3 regions of the Nitrococcus sp. genome follow, and region 1 is predicted to be linked to each of the others. Evidence: predicted binding sites of a transcription regulator. Region 1 holds the regulator's gene; each other region holds the start of a gene.

Region 1 (5,169 bases):
ACTCGCGAGGATTTCGCGCGATCTCATCCCGGCGGTGCGCTGGGCCGACGCCTGCTGCTGCGCATAGAGGACGTCATGCACGTGGGTGAGCGCATTCCGCGGGTCGCCCCGGAAACGCTATTGAGCCACGCCCTGGTGGAGATGACCAACAAAGGACTAGGCATGACTACCGTCGTCGATACCGAGGGCCGTGTACTGGGTATCTTTACCGACGGTGACCTGCGCCGTGCGGTGGATCGTCAGCTCGATGTGCACGTTACCCGGATGGCTGAGATCATGACCCCCGGCGCTCGCACCCTTTCCGCCGACAGCCTGGCCGCGGAGGCGCTGCAGCTCATGGAGCGCCATAAGATCAATGCCTTGTTGGTGGTGGACAGCGAGAACCGTCTTATCGGGGCGCTGAACATGCACGATCTCCTGCGTGCCGGTGTGGTCTGATGTCGGCATTTGCCGATGCCTATTGCGCGCGCCCCGACGCGGAGGTGATCGCGCGCGCGGCACGGATACGCTTGCTGGTGCTGGATGTCGACGGCGTCCTCACGGACGGGACCCTCTACATTGGCCCGCATGGCGAGGCCATGAAGCCGTTTCACAGCCATGACGGCAAAGGCGTCGCCATGGTCATTGCCTGCGGCATCGAGGTCGCCCTGTTGAGCGCTCGCGGCTTCGTCGCCGTGGCCAGAAGAGCGCGGGAACTGGGCGTTCGCCACGTGATCCAGAACACGTGCGACAAGCGCCGTGCGCTGGACGCGCTGTGCCAGCAACTGGAGATCGTGGCGAGCGAATGCGCTTATGTGGGCGACGACATCGTCGACCTTGGCGCCGTGCGCACCGCCGGCTTGGGCATCGCGGTAGCGGACGCCCACCCCCGCCTTGCCGCAGCCTGCCGCTGGCAGACCCGACGCCCGGGCGGTCGCGGCGCCGTGCGGGAAGTCTGTGAATTACTGCTCGCGGCCCGCGGGCGTCTGCAGGATCTATTGGAGCAGCATGGCTAGCCTCAATCGCAATCGCCTGTTTCCGTTCGGGGCAGTGGTAGCGCTGGCAATTCTGGCGTGGTGGCGATTCGATGAACGGCAGCCGGAGCAACGGCCATCGGAGCAAACCCAAACCACCTATTATTTCGCCGACTTCAGCCTTCATGTGACGCGCCCGGACGGTCGCACCGACTATACGGTGCGCGGCAAGCGCATGGTTCACTACCAGCAAGCCGACGTATCGATCATCGAGCAACCGGTATGGACAGTGTATATGCCCTCCGGCGCCCCCTGGTACGGACGCTCCGACAATGGCCGCATGTGGGCCGGTGGCAGCGAGGTGCTGCTCCGTGGCAAGGTTCGGCTGAATCGCCCAGCGAGTTCGGTCAATCCTTCCATTGCGCTGGAGACGCAGCGTCTGCACCTTCTGCCTCATGAAGACTACGCCGATACCGACACGCCGGTGACGGTCTACGGACGTGATTTCCACATCGACGCCACGGGTGCCCGGGCCTGGATGCGCACGCAGCGCGTTCAGTTGCTCGCCGAGGTCGAGGGGTACTATGCAGCAGCGAGTCACTGAGCGGTGGATCGTCTGGTCGCTGGCCATTGTCACCATGATCACACTATTGGCGCCGTACTCGAGCAGCGTCGCCCGCAACAGCGACCGTGACCAACCCATCAAGCTCAGCGCGAACCAGGCCGAGGTCGATAACGTCAAGGGGGTGAGCGTCTACCGCGGTGACGTCGTGCTCATCCAAGGGACGCTGAAAATCACCGGCAACGTCATGCATGTCTACTACGCCCCGGCCAGTCGCGAGCTTGATCACATTGTCGTCGAGGGGGATCCGGCAAGCTACCGTGAACTGCCCGAAGGCGAGAACGAGTACGTGCACGCCAAGGCGCCGCGCATGGAATACTATGCGAGCGGACCGCGCAGAATCCGCCTATTGGAAGGCGCCACCCTATGGCAGGGCTCCAACACCTTCCGGGGCCACCAGGTTCTCTACGATATCGAGGCGGATCAGGTCGAGGCGCATTCCGGTAAGGACAAGACGAACCGAATTCATATTACGATCTATCCCAATCAGAGACAGGGCAAGGACGCAGACAAGAGCCAATGAGTACACCCCAGCCAGTTCCCAGCAACGAGCTCAAAGCCACTGGGTTGACCAAGCACTACCGCCGTCAGCCGGTGGTCCGGGATGCCTCGTTGCACATCCAAAGCGGTGAGATCGTCGGCTTGCTTGGCCCCAACGGGGCCGGCAAAACGACCTGTTTTTACATGATCGTCGGGCTGGTACCGGCCGACGGCGGACGCATCGCCTTGGACGGCCATGACATCACGCGCCTACCGATGCATGCCCGCGCCCGCTTGGGCATCGGTTACTTGCCACAGGAGGCCTCGGTCTTTCGCAAGCTGACGGTGGCTCAGAATCTGATGGCCATTCTCGAGCTGCGCCGGGGGCTCTCGCGAGTCGAGCGTCGGCGCATCATGGAAGGCCTGTTGGAGGAGTTCCACGTGGCGCACCTGCGCGATCAACTCGGCATCAGTCTCTCCGGCGGTGAGCGCCGGCGGGTGGAAATCGCCCGTGCCCTGGCGGCGGATCCGCGCTTCGTCCTGCTCGACGAGCCTTTCGCCGGTGTCGATCCCATTTCGGTGGGCGACATCAAGGATATCGTCCGGCATCTGGTTGCCCGAGGAATCGGTGTGCTCATAACAGATCACAACGTGCGCGACACGCTCGGCATTGTCGATCGGGCGTACATCCTGAGCGGCGGCAAGATGATCGCCGAGGGCTCTGCGGAAGCCGTGCTTGCCGACGATCAGGTCAAGGCGGTCTATCTAGGGCGTAATTTTCGCCTGTGACGAACGCCCAGCTTCTGGCACCATAAGAAATCGATCAACAGCTGCGCTACTCTGTAATGTGATACGTTTCAATCACGGACGTTACGCGGTAGCCGCTTGGGAGCTTCGCCAGCACAGCGAAACATGAAACAGTCGCTTCAGCTTCGCCTGCGTCAGCAGCTCACAATGACTCCCCAGCTTCAGCAGGCCATACGCCTGTTACAGCTGCCCACCCTTGAGCTGCGGACGGAGATACAGCAGGCCCTCGAGTCCAACCTGATGCTCGAACTCGCCGAGGAGGCCGATAACAGCTTCGATGAGACGGAGCTGCTCGTGAGCCCTTCGGAGCGTGAATACGAGACCGAGCGGGGGGCCGAAAGCGCGGCGCAGAATCGCGAGGACGCGGCACAAACCGAGCGACTGAGCGATGATCTGCCGATGGACACGACGTGGGAGGATGTCTACAACGGCACGACCGTGTACAGTGACCCGGGCTATACAGAGGAGCGGGATCCTTTTGCCAATCAAAGCGAGGGCGGTCAATCACTACAGGATTACTTGTCCTGGCAAGCCCAGCTCAATCGCTTCTCGACCCGGGAGCTTACCATCGCCGAGGCCATCATCGATGCGGTGGGCGACGACGGTTATCTGAGCTGCCCCCTGGATGAAATCCATATGGCGCTTCCCGCAGAATGGGGCGTGTCCGCGGAGGAAATGGAAGCCGTTCTGGGCCAGGTTCAGCACTTCGACCCGGTGGGCGTTGCAGCGCGCGACCCGCGGGAGGCGCTGCTGGTCCAGCTCGACCAACTCGAGCCCGAGACGCCGTGGCTCGCGCAGGCGCGGCAGCTCATCGACCAGTACCTTGGGCTGGTCGCCAAGCGGCAATTCGCCCAACTCAAGCGTAGGCTGCGCCTCGACGAGGAAGCCCTTCAGCAGACACTGGCGCTGGTCCAGACGCTCGATCCCCGGCCCGGCTTGCGCATCAGCAGTGCGCGACCCGAATACATTATTCCGGATGTTTACGTGCGCAAGGAAAATGGCTCATGGCATGTGGAGGTCAACCCGGATGCCTATCCGCGTGTGCGCGTCAACAGCCAGTATGCAGGGCTCGTGCGTCGCGGCGACAACAGCCGTGACAACTCGGTCATGCGACAGCACCTCCAGGAAGCGCGTTGGCTGATCAAGAGCTTGCATTCGCGCAATGAAACCTTGCTGAAGGTGGCACAGTGTATCGTGGAGCGGCAACGGGATTTTCTCGAGCACGGCGCTGAGGCAATGAAACCCTTGGTGCTGCGCGAGGTGGCCGAAGCAATCAATATGCACGAATCCACCGTATCGCGCATCACGAGCCAAAAGTACCTCAGGGCGCCGAGCGGGACCTACGAGTTCAAGCATTTTTTTTCGAGCCATGTTCAGACGATGGACGGGGGAGAATGTTCCGCGACGGCGATACGGGCCCGAATTCGGCGTTTGATCGCCGACGAAGACTCGTCATGCCCGCTCAGCGACAATCAGCTAACCGAGCGACTTCAGGCTGACGGCATTAATGTGGCGAGAAGGACGGTGGCCAAGTATCGTGAGTCCATGAGTATCGCGTCATCCACAGAGCGCAGGCGTCTGGCCTGATCACCGAGAGGGCGTTATGCAAATCGATATCACTGGGCACCACGTGGAAGTCACTGAGGCGTTACGCGATTATGTGGCGTTGAAATTCGACAAGCTGGAGCGGCACTTCGACAACGTGGTCGATGCGCACGTCGTTTTGACCGTCGAGAAACTGACCCAGAAAGCGGAGGCGACGCTCAACTTAAGCGGGGCCAAACTCTATGCCGATGCGCTTGATGAGGACATGTATGCTGCAATCGACGCTCTGATCGACAAGCTCGACAGACAAGTCGTCAAGCACAAGGAAAAGCGGGCGGATCACCATCGCCGGGAAGGCTCGGTAAGCCAAGCTCTCGAACAGTAACGAGCCGGTGGGCGGGATGCAGGACCCTGGCCCGTGCGAATATCGCACGTGAGGAACGTCTCAAATTTCGTCCATTGGGGCATTGGACAATGAACGTTGTCAACCTGTTAGTCCCTGAGCGTATCCGCTGCGGGGTTCATGTCACCAGCAAAAAACGCAGTTTGGAAGTTCTCAGCGTGCTCCTCGCTAACACGATGGGCGAGCCCACTGACAGAACGATTTTCGAGCATCTGATCGGACGGGAGCGCCTAGGGAGCACTGGGCTCGGCAAAGGCGTTGCATTGCCGCATGCCCGCGTAGACGGAATCAGCGACACATTAGGCGCTCTGATCCGACTCGACCAGCCGATTGACTTCGATGCCATCGACAAGCAACCG
Region 2 (5,169 bases), on a different contig from region 1:
TTTAGCTGGCTATACGCTCGCCGCCACGGCGGACGTTTCGTTCTCCGTATCGAGGACACCGATCGGGAACGATCAACACGCGAGGCGATCAACACCATTCTCGAAGGCATGGCGTGGCTGGGACTGGACTACGACGAGGGGCCGTTTTATCAGACCGAGCGCTTCGAGCGGTATCGCGAGATGGTCGAGACCTTGCTTGAGCAGGACAGCGCCTATCGCTGCTACTGCTCGCGCGAGCGCCTCGAACTATTACGTGCCGAGCAGTTGGCACGCAAAGAAAAACCGCGCTACGACAGACGCTGTCGGATGCTTGACGCCCCCCCGGCCAAGGCCAGCGAACCCCCGGTCGTCCGTTTCAAGACCCCAGAGGAGGGGGACACGATCGTCGATGACCGTATCCGTGGACGGGTCGTATTCCGCAATCGCGAGCTCGATGATCTGATCATCGCCCGCGCCGACGGCACTCCCACATACAACTTCGTCGTGGTGATCGATGATATGGATATGGCCATCACCCATGTCATCCGCGGCGACGACCACCTCAACAACGCAGCCCGGCAGGTCAACATACTCAAGGCGCTCGGCGTCTCACCACCGGTGTATGCCCACGTGCCGATGATTCTCGATGAGAGCGGCAAAAAACTCTCCAAGCGCACCGGCGCTACCAGCGTCATGGAGTACCGCGATGAGGGGTTTCTGCCAGAGGCCGTGCTGAACTACCTGGCCCGCCTCGGCTGGTCTCATGGCGATCAGGAGATCTTCACGATCGACGAGATGGTGGAGCGCTTCGACATCGAAGATATCAACCAATCGTCGGCCAGCCTCAACCGGCCGAAGCTTCTCTGGCTGAACCAACACTACCTGATGAACTCCGATCCGGCCTATGTAGGACGCCATCTGAGCTGGCATCTGGGCGTGCGTGGCGTTGATCCAGCCGAGGGGCCACCCATCGAGGAAATCGTGAGCTGCCAGGCGCAGCGCAGCAAGACGCTGGTGGAGATGGCCGACCAAAGTCTTTTCTTCTATCGCGATCCGCCCGACTACGACCCCAAGGCGGTGCGCAAGGTGTTCACTGCCGAGACGCCGGGGCTGTTCGCGCGGGTGCGTGCAGAGCTCGCCGCCCTACAAGATTGGACAGCAGAGCGTTTGCACGACGCGGTTACAGCCGTCGCGCAAGCCGCCGGCCTCAAGCTCGGCGCGGTAGCACAGCCGCTACGAATAGCGGTCTGTGGTGGTCCGGTCTCGCCGCCGATTGACGTAACCTTGGCGCTGCTCGGCCGTGAAAACACCCTGCATCGCATCGAGACGGCCGAGGCCTGGATCCGAGGAAACCTGGGTGGCGCGGGCCCAGTGCTTGACACACAATCGACGCAACCCTAAACTTTTGCTTTATATTTTGGGGCCATAGCTCAGCTGGGAGAGCGCTTGCATGGCATGCAAGAGGTCGGCGGTTCGATCCCGCCTGGCTCCACCATCCCCTACCGCCGAAGCCATGCTGCCGCTGGACGAAGCCGCGCGTCGGTAAACGGCAGCCGTAATAATCAGGCCGAAATTCGCCCGCGTCGAGGCGCCTTTCACCAAGAGCCGGCCAGTAAAATGGCGTTGCCTATGCGCTCGAAATGATTCGGCCGCGAGCGGCGTAGCCGCACCCTCCGGCAGCATCGTACAGCGCCCCGCCCGCCTCCGGAGACTCTCCCCGCAGCACCTTGAGCTCGGCACCCACGAGCGCTTGGCTCCGTCGGATCGCCAGCCCGTTGGCTTCGTTGAGCGCACGCACCTCGCGAAGCTTTGCCAGAAAACCCTGCCACAAAGCCGCCAGCTCCGGGGCCTGAGCCAGCTGCAAGAATTGCTTCATCCCCTGCATGGGCGAGTCACACCCCGCCTCACGCAAGGTGTGCTGGCGAGCGACGTCGATTTGCTCGAGCGCTGCCACGACGTCGCGCTTGTCCCTCGCCAAACGCTCCATTTGCTCGGGTGGGGCTCGGTGCCCCAGCAGGCGGCATTCATCCGCCAGCAGCTGCGCGAGCTGTTCAAGCGCTGCCATCGCATCCTCAATGGAATGGCGAATCCGCGCCGTCGCCGCCATGTTGATCCCGTCAGCCATCTAGCAATTTCTCTAATGCTGTGAATCGTTCCGCAATTCGCTCGACATTCAGCGGATACTCGCCGCGGGCAATCCGCTCACGAATGTCCGCCACTCGTTTCGAATCGATCTCGGGTGTGCGCTCCAGCGCATCGCTCACGGCCTGTAGCCGATCGGATTGCAGGCTGGCGTCCAAACGCTTGGCAGAATGCGCCTCCGCCGACGAGCCTAGCGATTCGGCCCTGGCGTCGTGGGCCCGGTTCTGGCCCGCAACCTGGGACCGCACGACATGCGGTCTGTTCTCGATGGGGCTAGTCATCGCGCAAACTCCCTCAATTCCGTTGGCCTGGGCCGTTACGGCAGTGAAACCCGGGGGCTTTGATACCCCTTGGCTTAGCAATCGACCGCAACGACGAAAACTTTAATCCAACGGAGGATAGCACACCACCTATAGGCTGACCTGCACCTTGTCGGCGTCAATCACCCGACCTTCCACGATACGGTTGGAGGAAAGGTTACGCACCCGCACGATATCACCCTCGACGCCATCCTCCAGCGCTTTTCCCTTCATCGTCACGGTCATCGCGCCCGTGGTCGCGAACAGTATCAGCTCCTGGCCGCGACGGATGAGGCGCGCCGACGTCACGAGTTGCGGCGAGAGCACCTCGCCGGCACGGATCGCCCGACGAGTCTCCAAACCGAGCAACTGCTTCGGTTGCGTATACCACGCGCCGGACAAATCGGCCGGATCGCGTGGCGCGTAGCGGATCGCATCCTCGGTCAAGGCCACACCCCGGGGTAGCGGGCGCGAGGCGACCAACACCTCGATATGTCGTGTGACCCTAACGGGAACGTACAGCCGCCACGGTTTCGGAGCGGAACAGCGCACGCCGACCGTCAAACGACTGGCGTTCAGCTGCCCCTCCGGCACGAATGGTTGAAGCTCGCCACCGCACGCCGCGAGACGAAGACGCGGATCGAGATGCTCGATGATCACTTCATCGACCACGCCGGGGCCTTGGAATTTCTCCTTCACGAATTGAAAAACGGCCTCGTGGATCGCCGCGAGCGACTGATAGCGCCCTTCCGTGGCGCCGACCCCCTGGCCGGTCGCCAGCAGGAGAAGAGCGAGAACGAGCCCGAAGGCAAGTCGTACTCCCAAAATCCGCAGTTGCCGGGTCATGAGGTACACCTTATGCAAATGAACTCAGCATATATATGCATTTCTCCTGCCAACCTCTACCCAGCGGGGCCTATCACGGAAAACGACTGCACAACGTATGGCACGCATATTGCTATATCACCGCCAACTCATTTGCAACGAGGTAAAACGACATGAGCGGTACTTTGGACAAAGCCTTCGGTTTGCCCGCGTCGGCGCTCAAGCTGCGTGCCGAGCGCACCCAGTTCCTGGCGAGCAACATCGCCAACGCGGACACTCCCAACTACAAGGCGCGTGATCTCGACTTCAATGAATCGATGCGACAGGCGAACACCGGCAACGGCACGTTGCGCACGACCGACGCCCGCCATATCGGGTCACAACAGCCCGGCGTCGGAAAATCAACGGTCAAGTACCGCGTGCCGGCCAATCCCTCACTCGACGGCAATACCGTCGAGCTCGACCGTGAGCAGGCGCGCTTCTCCCAGAACACGCTCGAGTATCAGGCGGCCCTGCAGTTTCTCGGTGGCCGCATCCAAAACCTACTCGGCGCCATCAAAGGAAATTGATCATGGCCCTCTTCGATATTTTCGACGTCGCCGGTTCGGCAATGAGCGCACAGGCACTGCGGCTGAATATCACCGCCAGTAATTTGGCAAATGCAGGGACGGTCGCGAGCACAGCCGAGCAGGCCTACAAGGCCCGCCAACCGGTGTTTGCCGCGGCCCTGGATGCGGCCAACGGCGATTCCCCGGCGGTACCGGTGCAGCTGCGCGGCATTGTCACCAGCTCCGCCGCCGCCGAGCCCTTATACCAGCCGAACAATCCGTTGGCCGATGGCAATGGCTATGTCTACCAATCGAATGTGAACACGGTGGAGGCGATGGTGAACATGATCTCGGCGTCACGTTCCTATCAAAACAACGTCGAGGTGGTGAGCACCTCGCGCGACCTCCTGTTGCAGACCTTGAAGCTCGGAAGCTAAGGGCCGGAGGCCAGTAATGCTCGACTTATCGGCGTTGACCGGAAACGGTGTCGGCGGTGCTGCGGATGCCTCCCAGCCCGCCTCCAAACAAGTGAGCCAGGACGATTTCCTCAAGATGATGGTCGCGCAGCTGCAGAACCAGAATCCGCTGAAGCCGATGTCCAACGGCGAGTTTCTGACGCAAATCGCCCAGTTCACCTCGGCCTCGGGAATCGACCAGTTGCACGGCTCCTTTCAGGCATTCCAGACCAACATGCAAGGCAATCTGGCCCTGCAAGCTGCCTCGCTGGTCGGGCGTCAAGTCGTTGTCGACTCCGATCGCGGCTATCTGCCGGCCGACGGAACAATGGAGGCCAGCGTGCAGCTGCCCACGGCCGTCAGCAATCTGACGGTTGCCGTGCTGGACGATGCGGGGCAGGTCGTGCACCGCATCGAACTCGGTCCACAGCCCGCCGGAGAGGCGGCACTTCATTGGGACGGTAGAAACGCTGAAGGCAAGGCTATGCCGTCCGGCGCCTATCAGCTGCAAGCGCAATCGCAGATCGATGGGCAGAGTGTGTCGCTGCCGATGCGAGCACCGGCGCGAGTCGATAGCGTGACGCTTGGAGCGGGCCAGAGCCTCGAGCTCAATCTCGATGGCCTGGGCGCAGTCAGCCTTGATGCAGTTACTCAAGTCAAATAAGCACGGAGGAAATGGCGCATGTCATTTGAAACAGCCTTGACCGGTCTCAACGCGGCGTCTGCGGACCTGGACGTAACCGGCAATAATGTGGCGAACAGCGCGACGACGGGGTTCAAATTCTCGCGCGCCGAATTCGCCGATCTCTACGCGACGAGCAATCTTGGGATGGCGCGCACGTCCATCGGCCAGGGTACTCGGCTCGCCTCGGTGTCCCAGCAGTTCACCCAGGGTCAGTTCGATTTCACGGGCAACACCCT
Region 3 (5,169 bases), on a different contig from region 1:
CAGCGCGTTCGGGTCGACACCCACGCCCTCGACCCGGGCCGCCGCGTGAGCGATCGATGCCGGTAAATTGACGAGTACGGTGGCGAAAATCCGTCCAATGCGCGGCGCGCCCATGGCTGAAGTCCTTATTTGAGCTTGCGGACTCGCTCACTCTGGCTGACGACATCGGTCAGACGAATGCCGAACCGCTCGTTGACCACCACCACTTCGCCGTGGGCGATCAAAGTGCCGTTGACCATGACGTCCAACGGCTCACCCGCCAGACGATCGAGCTCGACCACCGAGCCTTGATTGAGCTGCAGCAGATTGCGAATGTTGATCTGAGTGCGACCGAGCTCCATGGACAGCGTGACCGGTATATCCAGAATGACGTCAAGGCCGACGTCCTCATCCGCGGTTTCGACCGGCGGCTCGTCGGAGGAGTCCAGCTTGTCGAAAGCCGCGCGTTCCACGCCTCCGGCATCCTCGCCACGCTCGCCACCCTGTTCGGCCAGGGCATCCGCCCAATCCTCGCCCATCTCCTGCTCCTTGAACGGCTGTTTACTCATGTGCGTCTCCTTAGGCTGACCAGGGACTGGTGCTGCGGAGCCCGAATCGGCTCCGTGATCTTGACGGCCACATTACCGCCGCTCTGCCCAGGACGACCGCGCAGCACCGGTACGCCCTCCGCGCGCAGCGTCACCGTCTCGGGCATCTCGATGGGGATGATGTCACCGGGGCGCAGCCGCATGAGCTCGCGCAGGCTGATGCTGGCCTCGGCGAGCCGGCAGGAGAGTTCTACCGATGCGCTCTTCATTTCCTCGCGCAGCGAGGTCACCCAGCGTTGGTCGAAGTCATTGCGATCGCTCTGCACGCCGGCATTGAGGATGTCCCGAATGGGCTCGATCATGGTGTAGGGCAACGTGATGTGGAGATCTCCGCCGCCGCCGTTGAGCTCGACGTGAAAACGCGAGACGGCGACCACCTCCGAGGGCGAGACGATGTTCGCGAACTGCGGATTGACCTCCATGTTCAGGAACTCGAAATCCACGGGCAGCACCGGATTCCACGCCTCCCGCAGATTGTCGAACGCCTGATCGAGCACCTTGCGAATCACCCGCGATTCGGTGGGCGTGAACTCTCGCCCCTCGATCTTGCTGAAATAACGCCCGTCCCCGCCGAAGAAATTATCGACCAGGATGAATACCAGCTTGGGATCGAGCACGCACAAACCGGTGCCGCGCAACGGGGGGATCTTCACCAGATTGAGGCTCGTCGGCAGATAAAGCGTGTGTACATACTCGGAGAACTTGAGCATCTCCACACCGGCGACGCTCACCTCCGCCGCCTTGCGCAGCATGTTGAACAGTCCGGTGCGAAACAGCCGGGCGAAGCGCTCGTTGACCATCTCGAGCGTGGGCATCCGCCCGCGCACGATGCGGTCCTGGAACTGAAAATCGTAAGCGCTGACGCCCTCGGCGGCGAATTCGGGCTGCTCCCCGACCTCTCCACCGTCGATGCCATGGAGCAGCGCGTCAATCTCTTCCTGACTGAGAACATCTTGGTGGGACATGGTTATTGCATCACGAACGCTGTGAAATACACCGCCTCGATATCGCCGGGCGCACCGACCTCATCGAGGACGCTATTGACCTCATCGAGGGTTTTCTTCCGCAGTTGCTCCTTGCCCTCGCGGCTGCTCAGCTCTTCATAGCTCTGGCTGCTCAGCAGCATGAGAAGGCTGTTGCGGATCATGGGCATATTGGCTTGCGCGGCGTCGATAACCGGCTGCTCGCGAGCCATCAGCTGCAGCCCGGCCTGCAGGTAGCCAACCCGCCCTTGCCGGTTGAAGTTAACCACCAACGGCGGCTCGAGCGGCAGGTAGATCGCGGGCTTCTGCGAGGCTTCGGATGCCTGCTCGGCGGCCTCCCCGCTGCTCGCACCCGCGGCAGCCGCGGACGCTGCCGGATCACCGCCGAGGTAACCCGTGAAATAGAGCCCCGCCAAAATGCCGACCCCGACGAGCAGGGCGACGACCAATACGATCGTGATGAGTATCCAGGTAGCCAGGCCTGTTTGTCGCTTTCCGCTGGGACTGTCTGCGGCCATCCGCCGAGCTCCTCTTTGTCTTGGTTTCCGGCGATCTCATCTCCCGAGGTGAAGCAACCGGCACCAGACCCGCGCCTCGGTATACCCGCAGGTGCGCTGGAGCGAGTGTTCAGCAGAGCTCAGGAGACATTGCGCGCGACGCGCTCCTGAACCCAATGCAGTTTTCTTGCCAAGTGAGCGAGCCCCGTCGCGCGCCCCCTCAGGCGTAATGATCCACCAGCGAGCGGCCAATTCGGCGCGGCTCGGCGACCGCGGACGGAATCGACTCCGACCCGCCGGTGACGCCGGGTGCGGCAAACTCCTGTGCTCCAGAGCCCGAGTAGGAGCGATCACCGCGGCCCTCGTCCTGGGAGACATTCACATCGACCGCGCTGAAGCCTGCGTCCGTCAACATGCCGCGCAGGCGCGATGCATCGGCGGCAAGCGCCTCACGTGTCAACGCATGCTGTGCGTTGAGCGCGATGCTGACCTCGTCACCGTGCAGCGAAACGGCGATGTCGAGCGGTCCAAGCCCGGGTGGGCTGAGCAGCAATCGGGCCTGCTGCACCTCGTTTTGGACCATCCAGAGCATCCGCTCGCCGACCGCCTGGCCAAACCCCGCCACGGCGACCGGGGTGGCCACCTGCAGCGTCGGAATTCCGGCGCGGTTCTCCGTCGCCGGCGAGCTCACGGCGTTCGAGGCGCTCACCCCCTGCAGCAAATTCTGAAACACCGCCAGCGATTTGGCATCGGGGTCGTCGCCAGCTTGCCCAAGCGCCTTCCCCTCATCGCCCGCCCCCAAGGCCGCCAAAATGCCGGCGACCGGATCACCCACTTGGCCGGCGGCTCGAGCCGACCCTCCGGAGGCGGCCGTCAATAGCCCAAGCAATGCATTAGGATCCACCCGGCCGCCGGAACTTGAGGCGGGAAAACCGGCGTGCGCCGAGCGATCCACCAGCCCCGCCAGCCAGGGCAGCAGGCCGTCCGGCGCGATGGCGGGAACCTCGTCGCTATGCTCTTCCAACCAGTTCGCCAGCGCCTCGGGATCAACGCTTCGCCCCGTCTTCCTCTCGATTTGGGTGAGCAAATCCGCCATGAATCCGCCGTCGCTCTGAGCGCCGCCCTCGGGTGCGGGGCTGGTTGGCCGGGGCGCGCCAACGCCGCCGAGCTGCAAGTTATTGGAAGGCATCATCTACGCTCCCTCGCTATTGACTGTTTTCAGGGCCTGTCGGGCGCTGCGCCAGCGCGTCGTTGAGGCGCTGATCGCGCACGGCATCGGCGTGCTGCTCCACGCGACGGTAGCGCCCGACGAGCTGTTCCAGTGCCTGAGCGTTGCCCCATTGGTCCAACCAGCTCAGCCGCATCTCTTCGACTTCGCCTTCCAGGCGTTCAAGGCACTGCTGCTGTTGGCAAATGGCCTGGTCGATGCGCCCCAGAAACGCGTTGTAATCGCGCAGGCGGTAGGCGTCGATGCCTTGACTACCCGAGACGGCCAATTTCTGTGCATACTCGCGGCGAAATCCGCGCAGCTGCTCGATGCGCTCCCCTTCCTGACTCAGCCGCTCGCGGTGAGCGGCATAGGCGCGCGCCAGCTCGCTCGCCCGCTCGCTGGCAAGGCGATGAATGGGTTCCATTCGCTTGGATCGCTTCATTGCTCGACCTCAACGGCCGCCCGGCCCTTTTCGCCGAGCAGATCGAGCAGCGTTTCCACACTCTCTGCAAAGCCCACGGCCTCGTTGACCTCCTGACGCAGGAAGCGAGTAAGCTGCGGATGATAGGCAATCGCCTCATCGACGCGGGGATCACTGCCCGCCTTGTAGGCGCCGACATTGATCAGATCCTGATTCTGCCGATGCACGGAATAGAGGCTTTTGAACCGCTGTACGGCCTTGAGCTGCTCTGGAGCGATGATGTTCAACATAGCCCGGCTCGCCGAGGCCTCGATGTCGATCGCCGGGTAGTGACCGGCGTCGGCCAGCTCGCGACTGAGCACGACATGGCCATCGAGGATCGCGCGCGCCGAATCGGCCACCGGGTCGTTTTGATCATCCCCTTCGGCGAGGACCGTGTAGAACGCCGTGATCGAACCGCCACCGTCGGGACCGTTGCCGGCCCGCTCCACCAGCTGAGGCAGCTTGGCGAAAACTGACGGCGGATAACCTTTGGTGGTCGGCGGCTCACCGATGGCCAGTCCGATCTCACGCTGCGCCTGGGCATAGCGGGTCAGCGAATCCATCAGCAGCAACACCTGACGTCCCTGATCGCGGAAATACTCGGCGATGGCGGTGGTCAAAAGCGCGCCGTGCAGGCGCACCAGCGGCGACGTGTCGGCCGGCGCGGCGACCACCACGGCCCGCGAGAGCCCCTCCGGTCCGAGTATGTGATCGATGAACTCCTTTACCTCGCGACCACGCTCGCCGATGAGCCCCACGACCACCACATCGGCGTTGGTATAGCGGGTCATCATGCCGAGCAGCACGCTCTTACCCACACCGCTGCCCGCGAACAGCCCCATGCGCTGCCCGCCTCCGACGGTCAGCAACGCATTAATGGCGCGGATGCCGACATCGAGCGGGCGCTGGATCGGGGCCCGCGAGAGCGGATTGATTTGCCGACCGATGAGCGGTATCGCGGCCTCGGCCGGGGGCATGGCTTTGCCATCGAGCGGCCGCCCGGTACCGTCGAGCACGCGGCCCAGCAGGGCCGACCCCACCTGCGCCTCGCACGCGGAAAGTTGCGGTATGACGCGCGCATTGGGCGTAAGACCGTGCAGCGGCCCGGTCGGCATCAAGTAAAGTTTTTCACCGGCGAAACCCACCACCTCGACCTCGACGCGGGCACCGCCGCTGCCGATGACCGTGCAACGCGAGCCCACCGCGGCTTGGCAGCCCTCCGCCTCGAGCGTAAGGCCCACCATTCGCTGCAGCTGGCCCTCCACCACGAGCGTTGGCCGGCGTATGCGTCCGCGGTATACGCGCAGGCGTTGCAACCAACGCGCGCGCCGCTCATCGCTACTGAGCGTCATTCGCACCCTCTCCGGCATCGTAACGCCGCTCGTCCCCGAGCAGATCCGCCGCCAGGGCGGAGAGGCGGTGCTCAAGC

The links. Region 1 encodes sigma-54, which starts transcription at its own class of promoters, with help from an activator protein. Its sites were predicted from a motif close to TGGCANGNTNCNTGCTT; they were not measured.
Region 2: the regulator sigma-54 is predicted to act here: its motif matches at 3,365-3,381, upstream of flgB (flagellar basal body rod protein FlgB).
Region 3: the regulator sigma-54 is predicted to act here: its motif matches at 2,244-2,260, upstream of AC52Q4_RS06750 (flagellar basal body-associated FliL family protein).

The regions. Positions count from the first base shown of each region.
Region 1 is NZ_JBXWZQ010000028.1:14,139-19,307, forward strand. Features, by position in the region: gene AC52Q4_RS02390 (KpsF/GutQ family sugar-phosphate isomerase) at 1-438, shown strand, start outside; gene AC52Q4_RS02395 (KdsC family phosphatase) at 438-995, shown strand; gene lptC (LPS export ABC transporter periplasmic protein LptC) at 988-1,557, shown strand; gene lptA (lipopolysaccharide transport periplasmic protein LptA) at 1,538-2,098, shown strand; gene lptB (LPS export ABC transporter ATP-binding protein) at 2,095-2,844, shown strand; gene AC52Q4_RS02415 (RNA polymerase factor sigma-54) at 2,968-4,449, shown strand; gene hpf (ribosome hibernation-promoting factor, HPF/YfiA family) at 4,466-4,792, shown strand; gene ptsN (PTS IIA-like nitrogen regulatory protein PtsN) at 4,882-5,169, shown strand, end outside.
Region 2 is NZ_JBXWZQ010000065.1:35,349-40,517, forward strand. Features, by position in the region: gene gltX (glutamate--tRNA ligase) at 1-1,380, shown strand, start outside; tRNA gene AC52Q4_RS05330 (tRNA-Ala) at 1,399-1,474, shown strand; gene AC52Q4_RS05335 (flagella synthesis protein FlgN) at 1,607-2,104, opposite strand; gene flgM (flagellar biosynthesis anti-sigma factor FlgM) at 2,097-2,402, opposite strand; gene flgA (flagellar basal body P-ring formation chaperone FlgA) at 2,532-3,266, opposite strand; gene flgB (flagellar basal body rod protein FlgB) at 3,419-3,814, shown strand; gene flgC (flagellar basal body rod protein FlgC) at 3,817-4,230, shown strand; gene AC52Q4_RS05360 (flagellar hook assembly protein FlgD) at 4,247-4,912, shown strand; gene flgE (flagellar hook protein FlgE) at 4,931-5,169, shown strand, end outside.
Region 3 is NZ_JBXWZQ010000087.1:3,386-8,554, reverse strand. Features, by position in the region: gene fliO (flagellar biosynthetic protein FliO) at 1-114, opposite strand, end outside; gene fliN (flagellar motor switch protein FliN) at 126-548, opposite strand; gene fliM (flagellar motor switch protein FliM) at 545-1,552, opposite strand; gene AC52Q4_RS06750 (flagellar basal body-associated FliL family protein) at 1,555-2,088, opposite strand; gene AC52Q4_RS06745 (flagellar hook-length control protein FliK) at 2,288-3,259, opposite strand; gene fliJ (flagellar export protein FliJ) at 3,273-3,719, opposite strand; gene fliI (flagellar protein export ATPase FliI) at 3,716-5,092, opposite strand; gene AC52Q4_RS06730 (flagellar assembly protein FliH) at 5,079-5,169, opposite strand, start outside.